Regions from separate parts of the Enterobacter vonholyi genome, predicted to be linked through region 2. Evidence: predicted binding sites of a transcription regulator. Region 2 holds the regulator's gene; each other region holds the start of a gene.
The links. The regulator LexA, encoded in region 2, represses DNA repair genes until DNA is damaged. The targets are predictions, from matches to a motif close to TNCTGTATGTACATACAGNA.
Positions count from the first base shown of each region.

Region 1 (2,272 bases), 530 kb from region 2:
ACAGCTCACGTTTACCGACGATGTCTTTGATTTGTGCGTATTTCTCGGTCAGATCGGCGCGCCAGACGTTACGGCCATTCACCAGACCGGCGGAGAGCAGCCAGTCTGCGGGCAGGCGCTTGTGAAGCTCCGTCACATCATCTTTACCGTGTACAAGGTCTACGTGCAGGCCCTGCACCGGCAGCGCGGTAATCGTGTTCAGGTTCGGCGTCACGCCTTCGAAATAGGTTGTCAGTAGCAGCTTCACCTCCCCGGTGAGCGCGTCATACGCCGGTTTGAAGGCATCGAGCCATTCCTGAGGCAACTCGAGCACCAGCGCCGGTTCGTCGATTTGCACCCACTGAATGCCGCGTTTGCCCAGCTCAATCAGCACCTGTTTGTAGACCGGCAGAATGTCCTTCAGCAGGCTCAGACGATCGAACTGCTCGCCTTTGACTTTCCCCAGCCACAGATAGGTCACTGGCCCCAGCAGCACGGGTTTAACCTGGTGACCCAGCGCCAGCGCTTCGTCCACTTCATCCAGAAGCTGCGTCCAGGTCAGTTTAAACTGCTGACCTTTTACGAACTCCGGCACCATATAGTGATAGTTAGTGTTAAACCACTTAGTCATTTCCGCCGCTGCCGCTGGCTCACCCGTTGGCGCACGGCCACGGCCGATGCGGAACAGGGTATCGATATCTACCGATCCATCTTTGTTCTGATGACGAGCCGGCACGTTGCCAAGCAGCAGGCTGGTCGTCAGAACATGGTCGTACCAGGCGAAATCGCCCACCGGCAGCAGGTCAATGCCCGCCTGCTTCTGCTGATCCCAGTGGCGGGCGCGCAGCTCGCGTCCCACCGCCAGCAGCTCTTCACGCGTGGCGTTACCCGCCCAGTAGCTTTCTTGCGCTTTTTTCAGCTCGCGACGCAGGCCAACGCGAGGGAAACCGAGAGTGTGATTGCGGATTGTCATGGTGTACCCCTTGTGAAATTCGTTATTTAGACGTCCAGATGTTTACACTTCTATAATTGGCAGGTACTGTATATTCCTCAAGCGCAAAATGTTCATGGCGAAGTGAAGGACTTTCATGATCGAGATTAAACACCTGAAAACGCTACAAGCGTTGCGAAACTGCGGTTCGCTCGCGGCTGCTGCGGCCACGCTGCACCAGACACAGTCCGCCCTTTCTCACCAGTTCAGCGATCTGGAACAACGCCTCGGCTTCCGTCTTTTTGTGCGTAAAAGCCAGCCGCTACGCTTTACGCCGCAGGGTGAAATTCTCCTTCAGCTGGCGAATCAGGTTCTGCCGCAAATCGCGAGCGCGCTGCAGGCGTGTAACGAACCGCAGCAGACCAAACTGCGTATCGCTATTGAGTGCCACAGCTGTATTCAGTGGCTGACCCCCGCGCTTGAGAACTTCCGCCAGAAGTGGCCGCAGGTGGAGATGGACTTTAAATCCGGCGTGACGTTCGACCCGCAGCCTTCGCTGCAGCAGGGCGAGCTGGATCTGGTCATGACCTCTGACATTCTGCCGCGCAGCGGCCTGCACTATTCGCCGATGTTTGATTATGAGGTGCGCCTGGTGCTGGCGCCGGACCATCCGCTGGCGGCCAAAACGCGCATCACGCCGGAAGACCTGGCGACGGAAACGCTGCTGATTTACCCGGTTCAGCGCAGTCGTCTGGATATCTGGCGTCACTTCCTGCAGCCCGCGGGCATTAGCCCGCAGCTAAAAAGCGTGGATAACACCCTGCTGCTGATTCAGATGGTGGCGGCCAGAATGGGTATCGCGGCGCTGCCGCACTGGGTGGTGGAGAGCTTTGAACGCCAGGGTCTGGTGGTGACCAAAACCCTGGGAGAAGGACTGTGGAGCCGGCTGTACGCTGCCGTGCGCGATGGCGAGCAGCGTCAGCCGATTACGGAGGCGTTTATTCGCTCAGCGCGGAACCACGCGTGCGATCATCTTCCGTTTGTGCGGAGCGCGGAGCGACCCATCGGCGATGGACCCACAGCGAAGCCAGGATCACCGCTCCCCCAATAAGGAAGCTCGGCCAGTGCGGCTGTTGCTGCCAGATAGCGAGGTTGACCAGCAGCCCTGCCGGGACATGCACGTTGTTCATGATCCCCAGCGTACCGGCGTCGACCTGAGTCGCGCCGTAGTTCCACATGAAGTACCCCAACCCGGAAGCCACGACGCCCAGCCAGATCAGCACGCCCCACTGCACGGACGTAGTCGGCAACTTTTGCGGGTTACCGAGCATAAACCACGCCGCTACCGCGACAATCGCGGCG
Region 1 is NZ_CP162152.1:4,246,487-4,248,758, forward strand. Features, by position in the region: gene metE (5-methyltetrahydropteroyltriglutamate--homocysteine S-methyltransferase) at 1-952, opposite strand, end outside; gene metR (HTH-type transcriptional regulator MetR) at 1,068-2,021, shown strand; gene AB3N39_RS19975 (carboxylate/amino acid/amine transporter) at 1,909-2,272, opposite strand, start outside.
Region 1: the regulator LexA is predicted to act here: its motif matches at 1,017-1,036, upstream of metR (HTH-type transcriptional regulator MetR).

Region 2 (2,272 bases):
GCGGCGGGTTCTCTTCACCTTTTTCGCGGCCCGGACGACGACCAAACATCACCGATACCGGCACCATCTGCACATCCAGATCGGGGTTGCTGCGGTGCAGGTCGAGATAGTCATGGAACAGCTTGATGGACTCTTCTTTCGGCGTGTAATAGGTAAACACGCGCGGCCCGCCGTGGATGAACACGTAGCGCGGCAGCAGCGTACCGTCAACTTCCAGCGGTTCAAGCGGATCTGGTAAGTCATGCGCCAGACACTGGGCGCGAAGCGTCAGTAAGTCAGCCTTCGAGTTATAAGGCAAAACGTACATAATGGGACGCGACGTATCGAGCCCCAGTTCCAGCGCGGGTTCTGCTGGGATAGACTTGCTTTTTACCAGGATGCTTAATGGTAAATTAAGTAATTTGTAGTAAATTCGTGGCCAGCCGGACATAAACGATGTAAAGCCTCTGGTTAATAATGCAATTGCGGCGCAAGGATAACAGAAAGCGCGCAAAATTTCTGTTGTTACCCGTCATACTTCAGGCTGTAGCGAAACGCGCTACGGCTCCTGTTACTGACGCTCTTTTTTAAAAAGGTTCTTTTAATGGCCAATAATACCACTGGGTTAACACGTATCATCAAAGCCGCCGGCTATTCATGGAAAGGTTTCCGTGCCGCATGGGCCAACGAGGCCGCGTTTCGCCAGGAGGGCGTCGCCGCTATCATCGCGGTGATCGTCGCCTGTTTCCTTGATGTTGATGCTATTACCCGCGTACTTCTTATCGGTTCCGTACTTCTGGTGATGATAGTGGAAATTCTTAATAGCGCTATTGAGGCCGTTGTGGATCGCATCGGTTCCGATTTCCATGAGCTTTCTGGCCGCGCAAAAGACATGGGATCTGCTGCCGTGTTACTGGCGATTATCACTGCCGTTATCACCTGGGTCACGCTGCTTTGGTCACATTTCCGATGAGCCTCGAGGAATAATTAAGTCCCTGGTTTTTTGTGCAGTTTTTGGTTCCAAAATCGCCTTTGACTGTATATACTCACAGCATAACTGTATATACACCCAGGGGGCGGAATGAAAGCGTTAACGACCAGGCAGCAAGAGGTGTTTGATCTCATCCGGGATCATATCGGCCAGACGGGTATGCCACCTACGCGTGCGGAAATCGCGCAGCGTCTGGGTTTCCGTTCTCCGAATGCTGCCGAAGAACACCTGAAAGCGCTGGCGCGTAAAGGCGTGATTGAGATTGTATCAGGCGCGTCACGCGGTATCCGACTGCTAGTAGAAGAAGAGACGGGCATTCCGCTGGTAGGTCGTGTTGCTGCCGGTGAGCCTTTACTGGCACAGCAGCATATTGAAGGTCATTACCAGGTCGATCCAGCCATGTTCAAGCCGAGCGCTGATTTTCTGCTGCGCGTTAGCGGCATGTCGATGAAAGACATCGGTATTCTTGACGGCGATCTGCTTGCGGTACATAAAACGCAGGATGTGCGTAACGGCCAGGTGGTTGTCGCGCGCATTGACGATGAAGTCACCGTCAAACGTCTGAAAAAACAGGGTAACACCGTTCAGTTGCTGCCTGAAAACAACGAGTTCACCCCAATTGTGGTCGATCTCCGCGAACAGAACTTCTCTATCGAAGGTCTGGCAGTAGGCGTGATTCGTAACGGTGAATGGCTGTAATCTCTTCCTGACAGGCTACGCTTCCGCTGTAGCCTGTTCATCTACCTTTCCCGGTATTTCGCATGTCACTACTGACGGCATCAGATAAGGCATTGTGGCGTCTTGCCCTGCCGATGATTTTCTCCAATATTACCGTGCCTTTACTGGGACTGGTTGATACTGCCGTTATAGGCCATCTTGATTCATCAGTTTATCTTGGCGGCGTGGCGATTGGCGCGACGGCAACCAGCTTCCTGTTTATGCTGTTGCTCTTTTTACGCATGAGCACCACCGGTCTTACCGCACAGGCTTATGGTGCGAAAGATCCGCTGCGTCTGGCGCGCGCGCTGGTGCAGCCGCTGATACTCGCGCTTGGCGCGGGTGCATTAATCGTTGTATTGCGGACACCCCTGATCGATCTTGCGCTTCATATCGTTGGCGGCAGCGAGGCGGTACTGGATCAGGCGCGACGTTTCCTTGAAATCCGGTGGCTCAGCGCGCCAGCGTCGCTGGCTAACCTGGTTCTGCTGGGGTGGCTACTGGGCGTTCAGTATGCCCGGGCGCCAGTGATTTTGCTGGTGGTGGGCAACCTTCTCAACATTGTGCTGGATATCTGGCTGGTGA
Region 2 is NZ_CP162152.1:310,576-312,847, forward strand. Features, by position in the region: gene plsB (glycerol-3-phosphate 1-O-acyltransferase PlsB) at 1-430, opposite strand, end outside; gene AB3N39_RS01420 (diacylglycerol kinase) at 584-952, shown strand; gene lexA (transcriptional repressor LexA) at 1,061-1,669, shown strand; gene dinF (MATE family efflux transporter DinF) at 1,732-2,272, shown strand, end outside.

Region 3 (2,272 bases), 1.2 Mb from region 2:
GGTGAGCATGATTTGCGTAGCTTAACCTCTTTTACGTCGCCAGGCAGGTGCGCTCTGCGGCTTAGGCGGGATCTCCTGAAGCTGCATGACCACACTTGCAAACTCTTTCATCACCCTACGGTAAACATCGCGTTTAAATGACACGACCTGACGAACAGGATACCAATAGCTCACCCAGCGCCAGCCATCGAACTCCGGCGTACTGCTGGTTTGCATATTGATGTCTGAATCGTTGCCCACCAACTGCAACAGAAACCACTTCTGTTTCTGGCCGATACAAACCGGCTTTGTGTCCCAACGCACCAAACGTTTCGGTAACTTGTAACGCAACCAGTTGCGGGTCGAAGCCAGGATGCGAACATCTTTCCGGCTCAAACCGACCTCTTCAAAAAGCTCCCGGTACATCGCTTGTTCTGGGGACTCTCCCGGATTGATCCCGCCTTGCGGGAACTGCCAGGAGTGCTGACCATATCGCCGGGCCCACATTACCTGGCCCTGACGATTACAAATTACTATTCCTACGTTCGGGCGGTAGCCATCGTCATCAATCACCGGACTACCCCAAACTAAACCTTATATATGAATGATTGTTTCACACTACAGGGAGGCGGTAAACCACTCTCTTACAGGGCTGCAGCCTAATAACATTTGAATAACTCACAAATAAGTGCTGAGTTATAAACAGATGAGAGCCATTAAAAGGAATTTTATTCACCTTTTCTGTGGATATAGTTGTGAAGAAGTGTCTAATTACCAATGAACAACCTCAAACAATGCCGTCCCCCCTTTTTTAGCTTAATTCAATAATGCAATTATTTTCATATAGTTAAATGTATTTCCATGAACACAAAACAGAATAGCGTGACGATCGTCACGTCAGGGATCATCGTGCTGATGAAAGATCGAACAGCGTCGGTTTTATCCACAGATTGTGCCAATAAGTTAGTCACAATTTGTTTGAAATTTCGATTTTCCACGCACGTCAAGGCTGTAAATTGAAACAGTAGTCAGGGTTATGCCCAGTTATCCCATTTTTCTGTGGATAACATGGTGTAAGATCCTGTTCATTGTCAGTGACCAGATTTGAACAACCCGTTTTCCGACTCTGGTGAAACGATTTCAAACCAGTAAAAAAACATATAAATCATGCACATGGAATATTCGTACAGAAATAGTTAAACTCTATCCACAGGGGACAATTTCTTCGTTTATTTTTTAATCAAAAGGTTACCATCATGCATCCGCTTACACCCTTGCTCTCACCGCCGTCCAGCGAGGGCCAGTTGCTACAGCAGGCACAGCGTCTTGCAGGCTTTTCGCTTGGCGAGCTGGCGGCAATAGCAGGGCTTAAGATCCCGAAGGATCTTAAGCGGGATAAAGGCTGGATCGGCATGCTGCTTGAACTATGGCTGGGTGCCAGCGCAGGGAGCAAACCTGAGCAGGATTTTGCTGCACTTGGCGTGGAGTTAAAAACTATCCCTGTAGACAGCCAGGGCAAGCCGCTTGAGACCACCTTTGTCTGCGTTGCGCCATTAACCGGCAATACCGGCGTGACGTGGGAAACCAGTCACGTTCGCCACAAGCTGAAGCGCGTATTATGGGTACCGGTTGAAGGTGAGCGTCAGATCCCCCTGGCTGACCGTCGCGTTGGCGCACCGCTGCTCTGGAGCCCGGACGAGGATGAAGAGCATCAGCTGCGCCTGGACTGGGAAGAGCTGATGGACATGATTGTGCTTGGGCAGGTAGAGCGCATCACCGCCCGACACGGAGAAGTGTTACAGCTGCGTCCGAAAGCGGCCAACAGTAAAGCACTTACCGAGGCAATCGGCGCGCAGGGTGAACCGATACTGACGTTGCCGCGCGGTTTTTATCTCAAAAAGAATTTCACCGGCGCACTCCTGGCACGTCATTTCCTGTTAAAAACATAGTTTTTTACTTATTTTGCGAGCTCTCAAACATAATCGACTGCTTTTTAAGATTTTACCGCTTCCTCAAGTCGCCTTATCGGGTTAATACTAGATTATGATTTGATACAAGCCAGATGAGGACGATAACGATGAAAAAATGGGCAGTATTAGTGTCAGCAGTCGGTTTAGCGTTTGCCGTATCGGGCTGTAGCAGCGATTACGTCATGGCGACAAAAGATGGTCGAATGATCCTGACCGATGGCAAACCCGAAGTCGACGATGATACCGGTCTGGTCAGCTACCGCGACCAGGAAGGCAATAAAATGCAGATCAATCGCGACGAAGTATCGCAAATTATCGAGCGA
Region 3 is NZ_CP162152.1:3,615,652-3,617,923, forward strand. Features, by position in the region: gene ptsP (phosphoenolpyruvate--protein phosphotransferase) at 1-9, opposite strand, end outside; gene rppH (RNA pyrophosphohydrolase) at 22-552, opposite strand; gene mutH (DNA mismatch repair endonuclease MutH) at 1,236-1,928, shown strand; gene AB3N39_RS16940 (YgdI/YgdR family lipoprotein) at 2,057-2,272, shown strand, end outside.
Region 3: the regulator LexA is predicted to act here: its motif matches at 987-1,006, upstream of mutH (DNA mismatch repair endonuclease MutH).